Pleomorphomonas sp. PLEO: one gene and its partner. Each later gene encodes a partner of the first gene's protein in a complex. Links are inferred from orthologs where the notes say so. Each region holds a gene or a part of one and is shown on either strand. Other genes may lie near its edges. The genes, in order: uvrB and AB6N07_RS12130.

Region 1 (7,730 bases):
TGCGGATGCAACTCGTTGAAATGGTAGCGATCCTGGAGGCGCCCTAGTGCCGTGGCGATGGCCGGCGAACCGGGATAGAGCAAAAAATCGTCGCCGCCGTTGACGGCCCGGAGCGCCGTCAGCCAGGGGGCGAGCCAATCGGTCAGCGCAGGCGACAGGCGCGCCGCCTGGATACGGCCGACACCGCCCTGCCATTCGCCCGTTTTCAGCGCCTCTTCGGCGGCGAGATCGTAGAGACCTATGCCGGCGTGGCTATCGATGACGCGATAGCCGGCGTCCTTGCGGCTGAGATAGTCGAGGATGCGCGCCAGCACGGCGTGCTTCAGCACGTCGGCAAAGTTTCCGGCATGAAAGGCGTGACGATAATTCATGGGCGAGAGCTAGATCATCCGCCTATTCGACGGCAAGGAAATTCGCCTTTGCCGCCCAAAAGGCCGCACTACCGCCGCATCTGCAACCCAAGTTCCATATCAAGCGTTGAGTCGCAGATGAACGGCCTATGAACGGCAAGTTCAGCCCCCGCTCAAGGAAACGATGCGATAAACATGACCATAGAAAGCCCGGTCGGTGGAACCGGCGAAGGAGTGAACCCTCAATGTTGAAATCCCTGCTGTCGATCGCCGCGCTCTCCGCCGCTGCGACCGTGGCTGCTCCGGCAGCGGCTTCCGCCGCGCCCGCCCAAGTCACCGCCAACGTCAACCTAAGGACCGGTCCCGGCACGCAATACTATCCGATCATGCTGCTGCCGGCCGGCGCCCCCGTCGAGCTATACGGCTGTCTGCAGGGCTATACTTGGTGCGACGTATCCTACGGCCGCGAACGCGGCTGGGTCTCGTCACGCTATCTGTCCACCTTCTACAGCGGCCCGGCCTACCGGCCACGGCCCTATGCTCCGGTGCCGTTCCTGAGCTTCAATTTCGGCTACTGGGACAACCACTATGCTCACCGGCCTTGGTATCAAAACCGTCCTCGGCCCGGCCGGCCGGAGCCAGGTTGGGATCGCGGTCCAGCTGGTCCTGGTCCTGACGGCCCAGGCCGCCCGGGTCCCGGTTGGGATCGTGGTCCGGCAGGTCCCGGTCCAGACGGCCCAGGCCGCCCAGGTCCCGGTTGGGATCGTGGTCCCGCGGGCCCCGGTCCAGACGGCCCAGGCCGCCCGGGTCCCGGTTGGGATCGTGGTCCCGCGGGTCCCGGTCCAGACGGCCCAGGCCGCCCGGGTCCCGGCTGGGATCGCAATCGGCGCCCCGATGGCCCGCCGCCAATCGACCCACGGACGGGTCGGCCGTTCTGCCCGCCCGACGCGCCGGGTTGCCCGAACTGATCTAGAGTGGCGCGATTGCGATATTGGCGTCCCTAATTAAGACGGGATTCGAATGTCAAATTCGCTCCACCGAGGGGACTGCATGACGGAGAATAAATCGCGATGAGTATGCGACGTCTGGCTGCGCCACTTTGCCTGGTCGGCCTGATCTCCTCCACGACCGGCGCGCTGGCCGCGCCGGCCGAAGTCCTTGCCGCCGTCAACCTGCGCACCGGCCCTGGTGCGCAGTATTATCCCATCGTCGTGCTGCCGCCCGGCACGCCGGTGAATATCTATGGTTGTCTCGACGACGACAGCTGGTGCGACGTCGGCTATGGCAATACGCGCGGCTGGTTGGCCTCGCGTTATCTCGGCACCGTCCGCAACTGGTCGGCCGAGCAACAGATCATGCGGCCGCCGGTTTTCTCACCGCCGCCGATCTACCGTGAGCCCCCCGTCTACGCCAATCCGCCGCCCGTCTATCGCCAGCCGCCGGTCTACGGCGACCAGGAATGGCCGCAGCAGGAAGAAGCCTATCCCGGCAACGTCTACATCGAGCCGCCGCCGGCCTACGTCTACCGGCAGCCCCCTGTTACGGCGGGGCCGCCGATGCCGGATCTCCCTCAGCCCAATGTCGAGGTTTATCGACCGAAACCACAGCCGCAAGCGGCGCGGCCAACCGTCGTACCGCCGCCAGTGGTCGCCAGCACACCGCCGATAACGGCGCGACCTGCCCCAACCACCGCGCCGTCGGTCTCGGTGACGCAGCCGAGCACGACAGCCCCATCCCCGACGCAGCCCGCCACATCGCAACCCGCCACGTCGCAGCCCGCCACGCCCCCCAGCCAGTCGGTCGCCACGTCCAGCCAGCCGGCGGTAACGGCGACACCACCGGCAACCGTGGCAAAGCCCAAATACGGCGGCGCCGTCGGAAAGCCGGGTGCACCCTGCAAGTGGGTGAACGGCGTCTGCCGCAACGATTGACGACAGGGGAGTGCCCCTGTCGCCCTGCTGCCACGCCCTGACATCGGTCGATGTGATAAACTGTTCGTTCCAGAGATCGACGAGAGCGCCATGGCACCCCGCAAGCCCGCTTCTAGCCCCGAGACCGATCCGGCACCGGGATTTTCCGAGATGCCGCAGGCGCCGTTCGAAGCGGTGCCGATCGAGGGTTCCTTTTCGGACTGGCTAAAGGACGTTTCCGAGGAGGCGGCCAAGCCGACCCCCTCGCCAGAGTCGCGGATCGTCGAGGAAACCGTCGTCAAGCCCGGCAAGCGCCGCGCCAAGGCCGAGCCGACCACCCGTAAGTCGTCGCGCGGCGGCTCGCTGGGTGGCTCCACCGATCCGAAGACGCGTGCCGCCGGCGGCCTCAACCCGGTGTCCGGCATGCAGGTGACTATGGAAGAGGCCGAGGCGATGCCGCTCGGCGGCGTCACCGCCACGGTCAAAGCGCTGGAGGAGATGATCCAGAAGGGCCGCGACATCTTCCGCGACGGCCAGCCCTGGGTGCCCCACCGACCGGACCGGCCGCCCAAGTCGGAAGGCGGCATCCCCTTTCGCCTGTCGTCGGCCTACGAACCGAAAGGCGACCAGCCCACCGCCATCGCCGACCTGCTCGGCGGCATCGATCAGCAGGACAAGACGCAGGTGCTCCTGGGCGTCACCGGCTCCGGCAAGACGTTCACGGTGGCCAACATCATCGCCGCCACCAACCGCCCCGCCTTGATCCTCGCCCCCAACAAGACGCTGGCCGCCCAGCTCTATTCCGAGTTCAAGAGCTTCTTCCCGGACAACGCCGTCGAGTATTTCGTCTCCTACTACGACTATTTCCAGCCGGAAGCCTACGTTCCGCGCACCGACACCTATATCGAGAAGGAATCGACCATCAACGAGCAGATCGATCGCATGCGCCACTCGGCGACGCGCTCGCTGCTCGAACGCGACGACGTCATCATCGTCGCCTCGGTGTCCTGCATCTACGGTATCGGCTCGGTCGAAACCTATACGGCCATGACCTTCGGCCTGGAGGTCGGCAACCGCATCGACCAGCGGCAGTTGCTCGCCGACCTCGTCGCCCTGCAATACAAGCGCGCCGACATCGGCTTTGCGCGCGGCACCTTCCGGGTACGCGGCGACACCATCGAAGTGTTCCCGGCCCACTTGGAGGACCGTGCCTGGCGTATCTCGCTGTTCGGCGACGAAGTGGAGTCGATCACCGAATTCGATCCGCTGACCGGCCACAAGTCGGCCGACATGAAGTTCGTCAAGATCTACGCCAACTCGCACTATGTGACGCCCAAGCCGACGCTGGCCCAGGCCATCAAGTCGATCAAGAGCGAGCTGCGTGCCCGCATCGAAGAGCTGAACGCCCACGGCCGCCTGTTGGAAGCGCAGCGGATCGAGCAGCGCTGCACCTTCGACATGGAGATGATCGAGGCCACCGGCTCCTGCGCCGGCATCGAGAATTACTCGCGCTACCTGACCGGCCGCGCGCCCGGCGAGCCGCCACCGACCCTGTTCGAATACCTGCCCGACAATGCCCTCGTCTTCATCGACGAGAGCCACGTCACCGTGCCGCAGATCGGCGCCATGTATCGCGGCGACTTTCGCCGCAAGGCGACGCTGGCCGAATATGGCTTCCGCCTGCCCTCCTGCATGGACAACCGCCCGCTGCGCTTCGAGGAATGGGACGCCATGCGGCCGCAGACGGTCTGCGTATCGGCCACCCCCGGCGGCTGGGAGCTCGACCAGTCGGGCGGCGTGTTCGCCGAGCAGGTGATCCGCCCCACCGGCCTGATCGATCCGCCGGTGGAGATCCGTCCGGCCCGCACCCAGGTCGACGACCTCCTGGGCGAAGTGCGGCAGGTGACCGCCGCCGGTTACCGCACGCTGGTCACCGTGCTGACCAAGCGCATGGCCGAGGACCTCACCGAATACCTGCACGAGCAGGGCATCAAGGTCCGCTACATGCACTCGGACATCGACACGCTGGAGCGCATCGAGATCCTGCGCGACTTGCGCCTTGGCGCCTTTGACGTGCTGATCGGCATCAACCTGTTGCGCGAGGGCCTCGACATTCCCGAATGCGCGCTGGTCGCCATTCTCGACGCCGACAAGGAAGGCTTCCTGCGCTCGGAGACCTCGCTGGTCCAGACCATCGGCCGCGCCGCCCGTAACGTCGACGGCAAGGTCATCCTCTACGCCGACAGGATCACCGGCTCGATGGAGCGGGCGATGGCCGAGACCGACCGCCGCCGCGAGAAACAGGTGACCTACAACGTCGCCAACGGCATCACGCCGGAGAGCGTCAAGCGGTCGATCGGCGACGTGCTCAACTCGGTCTACGAGCAGGACCACGTGCGCGTCGACACCGGCCTCGCCGAGGAAGGCGAGATGATCGGCCACAACCTCAAGGCCCACATGGCCGACCTCGAGCAGCGGATGCGCAAGGCGGCGGCCGATCTGGAATTCGAGGAAGCGGCGCGCCTGCGCGACGAGCTGAAGCGGCTGCAGGCGGCGGAACTGGCCATCGCCGATGACCCGATGGCCCGCCAGAGCGACGTCGACGCAGCCGGCGGCGGTTTCGCGGGCGGCAAGAAATACGGCCGGGCCGGCAACACCCCGCCCACCCGTATCCGCAAGAACAGCCTCGACGAAATGACCGTCGGCCGCACCGAAGTGCCGCTCGGCAGCGAACCACCCAAGCGCCCACCGCCCAGCACGGCGGCGGGGACGATTGCCGGAAAGAAGAAGGGGCGGTGGGGGAAGTAGCGCAACCCATCGCTCGCATGACGAAGCGAAAGGGCAACGATGACAACCTTCGATCTCGACGTGGAGTTCTTTCGTTCGCTTGAGCGGACGCTGCACCGCCCGGAGGTTCGGCGGTCGCCGGAGACCGTGGGTGCGCTCCTGGCCGATGACTTCATCGAGTTCGGCAGTTCTGGAACGGTCTATGACAAGGCGTCGATCATCGAGGCGCTAGGCTCAGGACCTATTAAATTGGTTGCGGTCGCAAAGATTGGTTGATTCAATGGCAGCGTGAGGAGGCGTTGCGATGAGTGATCTGATCTGGCTGTCGGAGGCGCAGATGCGACGGATTGCGCCTTATTTTCCGTTGTCGCACGGGGTTCCGCGCGTCGATGATCGTCGGATCATCAGCGGCATCATCTTCGTGATCCGCAACGGCCTGCGGTGGCGCGACGCACCTGCTGAGTACGGTCCGCACAAGACGATCTACAACCGCTTCATCCGCTGGAGCCGGCTCGGCGTGTTCAACAAGATCTTCGCCGGGCTCGCCGCAAAGGGCGGGAAACCCGACCAACTGATGATCGATGCAACCCACCTAAAGGCGCACCGGACCGCAGCCAGCTTGCTCAAAAAGGGGCTGTTCCCCGACGTATCGGACGCACCAAAGGCGGCCTGAACTCGAAGCTCCATGCCGTGTGTGACGCAAAGGGCAGGCCGCTGGTCATGCTCCTGAGCGAAGGCCAGATGAGCGATTACAAAGGGGCGGCGCTCATGATCGACGCCCTGCCCAGGGCCAAGGCCCTGCTCGGCGACCGAGGCTACGATGCCGACTGGTTCCGCGCGGCACTTGCACAGCGCAAGATTGCCGCCTGCATCCCTTCAAGGCGCAACCGTAAGATCCAGATCCCCCACGATGTCGCGCTTTATCGCCAGCGCCACAAGATCGAAATCATGTTCGGCAGGCTCAAGGATTGGCGGCGAATCCACACACGCTATGATCGCTGCGCCCACACCTTCATGTCAGCGATCTGCATCGCAGCCACCGTCATCTTCTGGATCAATCAATGAGTCCTGAGCCTAGCTGGCGAATCCGCGGCGGAGACCGCACTCGTTCCGGACGTGCATGAATTCGCCGTTCATTCCATTGCTTCAGACGCCGTGCTTGTCACTTACCGGAGTAGCCGCCGCCGCTCCGACGGAACAGTTGGAAAAAGCACGCTCCGCAGCTCGATCTGGAAGTTGATCGACGGCCGCTGGCAAATGCTGTTTCACCAGGGAACCATCGTTCCATCTCCTTGAAGGGGCGGCACTCCGTCGCAGATCGCACTGCCAACCGTTGGCGACTTACGTCCCGTCGCGTTAGAAACCCCTTTTGCGCGGAACCATCCTGACCCGCCGCCGTTGCAAGTGTGCCGAAATCGCATGGCCCACGATCCAGCCGGTACCGCCTTCATTCAGCAAAGTGCGCCTGCTTGTTGTCCGAGAACGGGAGGATCTCATGCGAACAGTTACAACGGATACCCTTGAGATTGCCTATCTGGAGTTCGGTTCGGCCGACGGCTGGCCGGTCGTGCTATCGCATGGGTTTCCCTACGACACTCACGCCTTTGACGAGGTCGCGCCTCGTCTGGCGGAAGCAGGAGCGAGGGTGATCGTCCCCTATCTGCGTGGCTTCGGTCCGACGCGGTTCCTTTCGGATACGACTATGCGCAGCGGTGAGCAGGCCGCCCTCGGCAAGGACCTCGTCGATCTCTTGGACGCCCTTGGCATCGAACGGGCCATTCTCGCCGGATACGACTGGGGCGGGGTCGCCTCATGCGTGGCATCGGCCTTGTGGCCAGAACGCGCGACGGCACTGGTTTCCTATGCGGGCTACGACGTTGTCGATGTGGAGCGGAACGGCCATGCCTATCCGCCAAGCTTGGAGCTGGCTGTCTGGTATCAGCATCTGTTTCAGCACGAGCGCGGTCGGGAATGCCTGTCGCTTCACCGGCGCGAACTGTGCCGCATCCTCTGGCGGCAATGGTCGCCGACCTGGGCTTTCGACGACGAGACATTTGAGCGAACAGCGAGCTCCCTAGACAATCCGGATTTTGTCGACGTCGTGATTCACGCTTATCGTTTCTGCTTTGGCCTCGCAGCCGGCGACCCCGCGCTGGCTGCGCTGGAAGCCCGGCTGGCCGACAAGCCCCCGATCAGCGTTGCCGCGATTACCCTTGACGGGACGCAAGACCCGCTGAAACCAGGCGGCACGGCGGACCATGCGCCGATGTTCAAAGGCCGGCATGAGCATCGCGTCGTTCAATGCGGGCACAACCTGCCGTGGGAGGCTCCTCGGGATTTCGCCGATGCCGTTCTGACTGTCCGAGCTTGGGACGTTGGCGCGAGATAGAAGCCTGTGTCCGCCCCATGAAATGTCTTGTCGTCGTCGCCCATCCGCTGCCCGGCAGCCCATCTCAGTGGGCGACCATCTCCGCCGTTTTATCAGCGCGCACGAGAACCATTGCCCCCGCGCCGACGACCAGGACTAGCGCCAGCACGTCAAGTCCAACCCGATAGTCGGCAGTCGTGCTCTTCAGCCATCCCATGATGTACGGCCCGAAAAAGCCGCCCATATTGCCGATCGAGTTGATCAGCGCCACGCCGACGGCGGCGGCCAGGCCGCCCATACGCGCGTCGTGAAGGC
Region 2 (7,571 bases), 1.2 Mb from region 1 along the record:
CATAGCCCTTGTATTTGCCGTCGAGCAGCGAGCCCTTGGCCGAGATGGTGTTGCCGGAAATGATCGGGAACTTCACCGCGCCGATCAGTTTGTCGAGCTCGGCCGGACCGTCGTCGAACTCGTGGTTGCCGATGGCCATGGCGTCGAAGCCGATGCCGTTCATGAACTCGGCGACCGGTCCGCTCTTGAAGGTGCTGTAGTAGAGCGAGCCCTGGAATTCGTCGCCGGCGTCGAGCACCAGAAGGTTGCCGCCCTTGAGTTCCGCGCGCTTGGCATCGATGGCGCTCTTGACGCGGGCAATGCCGCCGAAGCACTCGCCGGCATCGCTTTCCTTGGCCGAGCAGGTGGAGTCGTATTTGTTGATCGGCTCGATGCGCGAGTGAAAGTCGTTGATATGCAGGATGGTGAGCTGGAAGTCGGCCAGTGCCGTGCCGGCCGACAGCGCCAGTGCGCCCGCCGTGAGAATGCCGACGGCAAGTCTATTCGTCATGCTTCTGTCTCCCCATTCACAAGGTGCCCATAGTCTGAGCCGCCTAAGCAATCTTGGCGTGTTCGGGCGGTCGGCTTCAAGCAATAATGCGCAGTTTTGCACGGCTAGTGGTTCGTCTCCGACATTTGCCGAGGTCCGATACATGCTTCGGGACGAGTGTCTGAGCCTGATGCCTGCCTCTATTCAAATGTGAAACTAGCCCTACTCGGATGGGCTTTTATGACGATCCGCTGGTCTTGATCAGCTCCAGGTACCTGGGAGGCCGAAGTTTGTCGGCCCTGAGCATTTCTCGTGAGGCCACCGAGACGCAGACCGCTTCATTCCTTGGCGGGCTTTGTGATCTCATAAGTGCATTTGAAAGCGGCAGCCGCGACACGATAGGTGTCCTTGGTGTCTGAGGGGGTCTGGACGATGGCATCGCCAACCTTGGCCACCATTTCCTCACCCCAAGGCGCAGTGAAATGAAAGTCGCCTTGTTGGTTGGATACGATGAAGTAGTTCATGTCCTGCCCGATCGGGCGGAAGGCCGAGAAGCCTTCGGCGTCCGGCTTGGATTGGGGTTCGCCGTAACGCTTCGGGAACTTTGTTGCCTTGACGAGGTATTGCTCGTTACCGGTTTCGGGGCAATGGTTGCGGACAACCCAGTCGCCTTGTTCCGCGGGCTTTGACTTGGTCTCCACGCCTTCGCCGAGAATCCTGGTGACAACGATCTCACCCACAACGGCGGGGCGTGCGTCGACGGGAAGAGTCTTCTTGGCGATGCCGGCAATGCCTTGGGATTTCGCCTGTTCCATCAAAGCGACCTGATCCGCCACCTGAGTGGTCTCCGCGGCGTGCACAAGGCCCGGCAAGCTGATGGCTGCCAGAACGGCCAGACGAAGCGGATTGATCCCGAGCATTCTGCTCTCCCTAATATAAGTTGATGTTATCGGCTGCGTTTTGCCCGTGAACTGAGCTCCGGGCGAAGACGCGTGAATTGTTGCGCACCCACCAAATGTATTGAAAGTCTGAAAGTTTTATGTCGGCCCAATGGGCTGCGTTGGGGTTCCATCGCACTTATTCGCCGGAACTCCAGACAGAAGCCGATCTCGCTAGCCCGCTATTTACTGCTACGTTCGAGGAAGCTGTCCACAACCCGCTTCTGGCCGGCTTTGTCGAAATCGACGGTGACCTTGTTGCCGTCGACGGCGGAGACCGTGCCGGGGCCGAACTTGACGTGGAACACCCTGTCACTGACCGAGAATTTCGGCGCCCCGTCCACCACCGACTTGGCGATCAGCTCGCCTTCGATCAGCTTGGGTTGGCCACGGCCGTAGGAGGGCTGGGCCGGCGAGGAGAAGCCGCCACGGCTACCACCGGAAGCCTGGCTGCTCGCCTTCTGGGCCTTCTGTGCGCGCTGCCAGCCGGGCGTTTCGTAGTTCGACTGGAAGCGCTCGACGCTGTCGAAGCGCGAGGCGCCGTAGGGATTCTGACGGCCGAATGACGAGCCGTAGCCACCGTAGGCGCTACCGGTTTCCTTGATCTCGACGTGAGCGGCCGGCAATTCGTCGAGGAAGCGCGAGGGGATGGACGACTGCCAGGAGCCGTGGATGCGGCGGTTGGAGGTGAACCAGATTAGGCAGTGTTTCTTGGCGCGCGTCAGGCCGACGTAGGCGAGGCGGCGTTCCTCCTCAAGGCCGGAGCGACCACCCTCGTCGAGGGCGCGCTGGTGTGGGAACAGGCCTTCCTCCCAGCCGGGCAGGAAGACGGTGTCGAACTCCAGACCCTTGGCCGAATGCAGTGTCATGATGGAGACGGCGTCGAGTTCCTCGCCCGAGTCACGGTCCATCACCAGGGAGATGTGTTCGAGGAAGCCTTCCATGCTCTCGAACTCGTCCATGGAGCGGATGAGTTCCTTGAGGTTTTCGAGGCGGCCCGGCGCCTCGGCCGAGCGGTCGTTCTGCCACATGGCGGTGTAGCCGCTCTCATCGAGGATCAATTCGGCGAGCTCGGTGTGCTTCATGGACGGGATGAGGTCGCGCCAGCGGCCGATGTTGTCCAGGAAGTCGCGCAGCGACGTCCGCGTCTTGCCCTTGAATTCCTCGGTGGCGACAAGCTGGTGCGTCGCCTCGGTGAGCGGCACGCCTTCGGCCCGGCCGTAATCGTGCAGCGTGCGGACCGAGGTGTCGCCGATGCCACGGCGCGGCGTGTTGACGATGCGCTCGAAGGCGAGGTCGTCGGCGGGCTGCATGACGATGCGGAAATAGGCCAGCGCGTCGCGGATTTCGGCGCGCTCATAGAAGCGCGGGCCGCCGATGACGCGGTAGGGGATGCCGGAGGTGACGAAGCGGTCTTCGAATTCGCGCATCTGGAAGGAAGCGCGCACCAGGATGGCGATGTCGTTGAGCGGCGTGCCGCCGCGCTGATAGCGTTCGATCTCGTCGCCGATCGAGCGCGCCTCTTCCTCCGAATCCCAAGCGGAGGCGACGAACACCTTGTCCTCGTCGTCGGATTGCGGCAGGTCGGTGAACAGCGTCTTGCCGAGCCGCGCCTCGTTGTGGGCGATGAGATGCGAGGCGGCACCGAGAATGTGGGCGGTGGAGCGATAGTTGCGCTCGAGCCGGATCACCTTGGCGCCGGGGAAGTCGCGCTCATAACGCAGGATGTTGTCCACCTCGGCGCCGCGCCAGCCGTAGATCGATTGGTCGTCGTCGCCGACGCAGCAGATGTTGTGCGAGCCCTGGGCCAGAAGGCGCAGCCAGAGATATTGGACGACGTTGGTATCCTGATACTCGTCGACCAGGATGAACTGGAAGCGCTTGTGGTAATCGGCCAGCACGTCGGGATTCTGGCGCAAGAGCGTCACCGCCTCAAGCAGCAGGTCGCCGAAGTCGACGGCGTTCAGAACCTTGAGGCGCGCCTGATAGGCGGCGTAGAGCTCGCGCCCGCGGCCGTTGACATAGGCGCGCGCCTCGCCCTCGGGGATTTCAGCGGGGCGCAGGCCCTTGTTCTTCCAACCGTCGAGGGCGGAGGCGAACTGGCGGGCTGGCCAGCGCTTTTCGTCGATGCCATCGGCCTGGATCAGTTGCTTGATGAGGCGAAGCTGGTCGTCGGTGTCGAGGATGGTGAAGTTGCTCTTGAGGCCGACCAGTTCGGCGTGCTTGCGCAGCATGCGAACGCCGATGGAGTGGAAGGTGCCAAGCCAGGGCATGCCCTCGACGACGCCGCCGACCAGTTTGCCGACGCGCTCCTTCATCTCGCGGGCCGCTTTGTTGGTGAAGGTTACCGAAAGAATCTGCGAGGGGAAGGCGCGGCGCGTCGCCAGAATATGGGCGATGCGCGTCGTCAGCACGCGCGTCTTGCCGGTGCCGGCACCGGCCAGCACCAGCACGGGGCCGTCCAGCGTTTCGACCGCCTCGCGTTGTTCGGGGTTCATGCCTTGCAGATAGCCGACGGCCCCGCCCGGACGGGCGGCGGCCATGGCGCGGGCGGCAATACCCAGCGAAGGGGAGGCGTCGAAATCGGTGTCGTCGTGATTCTGGGAAGCAGTCATGAGGAGAACAATAAAGCAACAGGGCGCCGGGGGCGAGAGCATCGTAGGCCTGAAGGAGGCCATTCTTCGGGGCGACAGTCTCGGTTAATATCTGGTAATTCGCTTGGTATTTTTCACTAACGTAGCGTATTTTTATGCAACGTATGAGGAAGGCTAGGTGTTTCTTTTCGTGTTTCAGGCTTCTTTGTTGATGTTTTGAGGGGGGTTCTGGTTTTCGTTTACTTGTCCTTCAAGGATTGAGGCTCAAATCGTCTCGTCGGCCGCCAATCAGGCCTTTTCTCAGTGGAGAGAGGACATGACCATGACATCCGATAGGATGCTTTCCGGGATCAAAAGCTATTTCGTAGGAACGCTTGCGGCCAATGCCGGCCGTGCGCTGGCGGCCTATGCGGAGGACGCGGACAACGCGGCCTGGCGGCTTGAGCCCGGCCATTATCTCGATACGGCGGGCGGCCTCGTCGCGGCGACGCCGGAATTGGCATCCCTTGCCATCTCCTGGTCGCGCGGTTGATGGTGTTCTCGGAAACTCGACTGGGGCGGGCGCCTGGGTTAGCACTCTGTGCTTCCGGCGTTTATGAACCTCAGGGTATTGGTCGAGACCGAAGTTCCCGGCCAATACCTTTTCACTTTTCGAGACGCGACTCCGGACGCAAAAACGCGGGGCACAGCCGGAGTTGCTTATGTTCGCTCCGCTCCGGATCTCGAATTCGTAGTCCTCTGTCTGATACCGGCGAGTTTCGGTGCCAGCCTCTTTGAGGCCGCTATAACCCCTTGATCCGCTCCAGCCAGGCGTCCTCGTCGATCACCTCGATGCCGAGTTCGGCGGCTTTGGTCAGCTTGGAACCGGCGCCGGGACCAGCGACCACCAGATCGGTCTTTTTCGATACCGAACCGGCCACCTTGGCGCCCAGCCGCTCGGCGGTGGCCTTGGCCTCGTCGCGCGTCATCTTCTCCAGTGAACCGGTGAAGACCACGGTCTTGCCGACCACCGGACTATTGGTGGCGACAGGCGCTTCAGCGTCGAGAGGCGTGATTTCCTTCAGCAGGGCGTCAATGGCGGCGCGGTTGTGATCCTCGCCGAAGAAATCGGTAAGTGCCTCGACCACCACGGCGCCGACGCCGTCGATGGCGTCGAGTTCGGCCAGCGTTTCCGGATCGCGGGCTGAGGCCTTCCGCATGGCGTCATAGAAATGATCCCACGATCCATAGGCGCGAGCCAAGAGCTTGGCGTTACCTTCGCCGATGTGGCGGATACCTAGGCCAAAGATCAGCCGATGAAGGTCGATCTGACGGCGCGCCTCGATGCTCTCGAACAGGTTCTTGACCGAAGTCGAGCCGAAACCGGGGAAGTTGCCGAGCCGATTGAGGCCGGTCGCCTCGCGCCTTGCCAGGGTGAAGATGTCGACCGGCATGCGGATGGAAAGGTGCTCGTCTTCCAACGCATGGAAGAATTCGATCTGCTTGTCGCCGAGGCCCTCGATGTCGAAGGCGTGGCGCGAGACGAAATGCTTGAGGCTTTCCACCTGTTGCGCCGGACAGATCAGGCCACCGGTGCAGCGGCGCACCGCGTCGACCTTGCCGGTCTTCTCGTTGATCTCCCGGGTGGCGTGGCTGCCGCAACGCGGGCAGACGGTCGGGAAGGCATAGGGCGCCGCCTCGGCCGGCCTCTGCTCGATCAGCACGTCGACCACCTGAGGGATGACGTCACCGGCCCGCTGGATCACCACCGTGTCGCCGACGCGGATGTCGCGGCCGTCGCGCAGCGGTGCGCCGTCCAGGCCGATGCCCTTGATGTAGTCCTCATTGTGCAGCGTGGCGTTGGAGACGACGACGCCGCCCACCGTCACCGGTTCGAGCTTGGCAACCGGCGTCAGCGCGCCGGTGCGGCCGACCTGAATCTCGATGGCCTTGACGGTGGTCGAGGCGCGCTCGGCCGGGAACTTGTGGGCGGTGGCCCAGCGCGGCGAGCGCGAGCGGAAGCCGAGCCGTTCTTGCAGCGCGAGACTGTCGACCTTGTAGACCACGCCGTCGATATCGTAGCCGAGGTCGGCACGCTGGCTCTCGATCAGCCGGTAATGGGCGAAAAGCTCCTCCTCGGAGTGGCAGCGCACCATCAGTGGGTTGACGGGAAAGCCCCAGTCGGCAAAGCGCTTCACCGTGTCGTATTGCGTCTGGGCCAGCGGTTCGGAGAGATCGCCCCAGGCATAGGCGAAGAAGGACAGCGGCCGGCCGGCGGTGACCTTGGCATCGAGCTGGCGCAACGAGCCGGCGGCAGCGTTGCGCGGGTTGGCGAACAGACGGCCGCTGTCGTTCATCATCCGCTCGTTGAGGGCGGCGAAGTCAGCCTTCTTCATGTAAACTTCGCCGCGCACCTCCACCACCTCGGGCGCTCCGGCTGGCAACTCTTCCGGGATTTCCTTGATCGTGCGGACGTTGGCCGTGACGTTCTCGCCCGTCGTGCCGTCGCCGCGCGTCGCCGCCGTGACCAGCCGTCCGCGCTCGTAGCGCAGCGACATTGAGAGGCCATCGATCTTCGGCTCGGCGGTGAACACCGGCGTCTCGCTGGCGCCGAGGAAGTTTCTTACCTGCTTGACGAAATCATGGAGGTCGGCCTCGCTGAACAGGTTGTCGAGCGACAGCATCGGTTTGACGTGGCGGACCTGAGAGAAGGTCTCGGAGACGGGCGCCCCCACCGCGAGAGAGGGCGAATCGGAGCGCACGAGTTCGGGAAAGCGTGCTTCGATCTCGCGGTTGCGGGCACGCAGGGCGTCATAGTCGGCGTCGGAAATCTCCGGTGCGTCGTTGCCGTGATAGAGGCGGTCGTGTCGGGCGATTTCGGCGGCAAGGCGCTGAAGTTCGGCGGCGGCCTCATCCTGCGTGAGGTCGCCTGTGGGGATGGAAGTGGTCTCGGCCGACATCGCGCGTCTCCCGCTGGGCTCGTTCTTGGCTCGGTTAAAGCCGAATATTCAGCCGGCGCGCAAGGTCTCACAAGGCGGCGACAGCCGTCGTCACCATCAGAGCGCCGGCGAAGGCGGCAAGCACCCCGGCGGTGGCCCGGTTGATGACACCGGCGCCGACATAACGCCGGCCGAGGCGACCGATGGCGAGGCCGACAAGCCCCCAGACGGCCGTCGCGAAGGCTATGGCGGCGATCGTGCCGGCCATCAGGGCCGGTGATGGCAAGCCCGGCGGCAGGATGGCGAAGGCGAGGACCAGCGCCTTCGGGTTGATCAGGGTGATGAGGAACACCCGGCGCGTCGGCATCGCCGTGCCGGAGGCCGGATCGGCGCGCCAGAGCTTGACGGCCGACAGGGCGAGCGCCGCCGATGCCAGGAGCTTCAAAAGGGGAGCGGCGGCCGGCGCGCTTTCTGCCAGCACGCCGGCCCCGAGGCCGAGCAGCGTCAGCGCCAATCCATAGGCGACAACAACCGCCCCCACCACAGCCGGCAGACGCCGAAGGCCGCCGGTTGCCGTGGCGGCGGCGACCAGCGCATTGGTCGGACCGGGCAGCAGCAGAAGCAGCAGGGCGGCGGACAGGGCGGCGGCGAG

Evidence for each region.
Region 2: the proteins of uvrB (region 1) and AB6N07_RS12130 are in contact, whole or in part, in a crystal structure (PDB 7EGT), measured with the Thermus thermophilus proteins. The link is inferred for Pleomorphomonas sp. PLEO from one-to-one orthologs. Residues at the interface, in WP_096411307.1 of Thermus thermophilus: Glu23, Leu25, Arg26, Asp27, Gly28, Glu29, Arg30, Phe31, Arg55, Glu326, Asp327, Phe328, Glu379, Ser382, Gln383, His398, Gly400, Arg401; in WP_096412145.1 of Thermus thermophilus: His654, Arg656, Phe657, Gln666, Asp668, Glu669, Lys680, Arg681, Leu682, Ser683, Lys685, Tyr686, Ala687.

Annotation. Positions count from the first base shown.
Region 1 is NZ_CP166625.1:1,391,620-1,399,349, reverse strand. The notes cover bases 2,061-5,268. They hold uvrB (excinuclease ABC subunit UvrB), read left to right. Parts: upstream 2,061-2,371; coding sequence 2,372-5,068; downstream 5,069-5,268. Other genes in these bases: AB6N07_RS06215 (DUF4440 domain-containing protein), read left to right, coding at 5,108-5,268; AB6N07_RS06225 (SH3 domain-containing protein), read left to right, coding at 2,061-2,281. Also shown: AB6N07_RS06235 (23S rRNA (adenine(2030)-N(6))-methyltransferase RlmJ), read right to left, coding at 1-371; AB6N07_RS06230 (SH3 domain-containing protein), read left to right, coding at 500-1,318; more of AB6N07_RS06225, read left to right, coding at 1,421-2,060; more of AB6N07_RS06215, read left to right, coding at 5,269-5,323; AB6N07_RS06205 (DUF4440 domain-containing protein), read left to right, coding at 6,164-6,343; AB6N07_RS06200 (alpha/beta fold hydrolase), read left to right, coding at 6,543-7,436; AB6N07_RS06195 (hypothetical protein), read right to left, coding at 7,501-7,713; AB6N07_RS06190 (MFS transporter), read right to left, coding at 7,677-7,730. UniProt on the Escherichia coli protein: The UvrABC repair system catalyzes the recognition and processing of DNA lesions. A damage recognition complex composed of 2 UvrA and 2 UvrB subunits scans DNA for abnormalities.
Region 2 is NZ_CP166625.1:2,614,928-2,622,498, forward strand. The notes cover bases 1,307-4,355. They hold AB6N07_RS12130 (ATP-dependent helicase), read right to left. Parts: upstream 4,023-4,355; coding sequence 1,590-4,022; downstream 1,307-1,589. Other genes in these bases: AB6N07_RS12125 (hypothetical protein), read right to left, coding at 1,307-1,389; AB6N07_RS12135 (hypothetical protein), read left to right, coding at 4,318-4,355. Also shown: AB6N07_RS12120 (bifunctional UDP-sugar hydrolase/5'-nucleotidase), read right to left, coding at 1-490; more of AB6N07_RS12125, read right to left, coding at 808-1,306; more of AB6N07_RS12135, read left to right, coding at 4,356-4,533; NAD-dependent DNA ligase LigA, read right to left, coding at 4,784-6,940; AB6N07_RS12145 (hypothetical protein), read right to left, coding at 7,008-7,571. UniProt on the Escherichia coli protein: A helicase with DNA-dependent ATPase activity. Unwinds DNA duplexes with 3'-5' polarity. Translocates on single-stranded DNA with 3'-5' polarity. Initiates unwinding more efficiently from a nicked substrate than double-stranded DNA.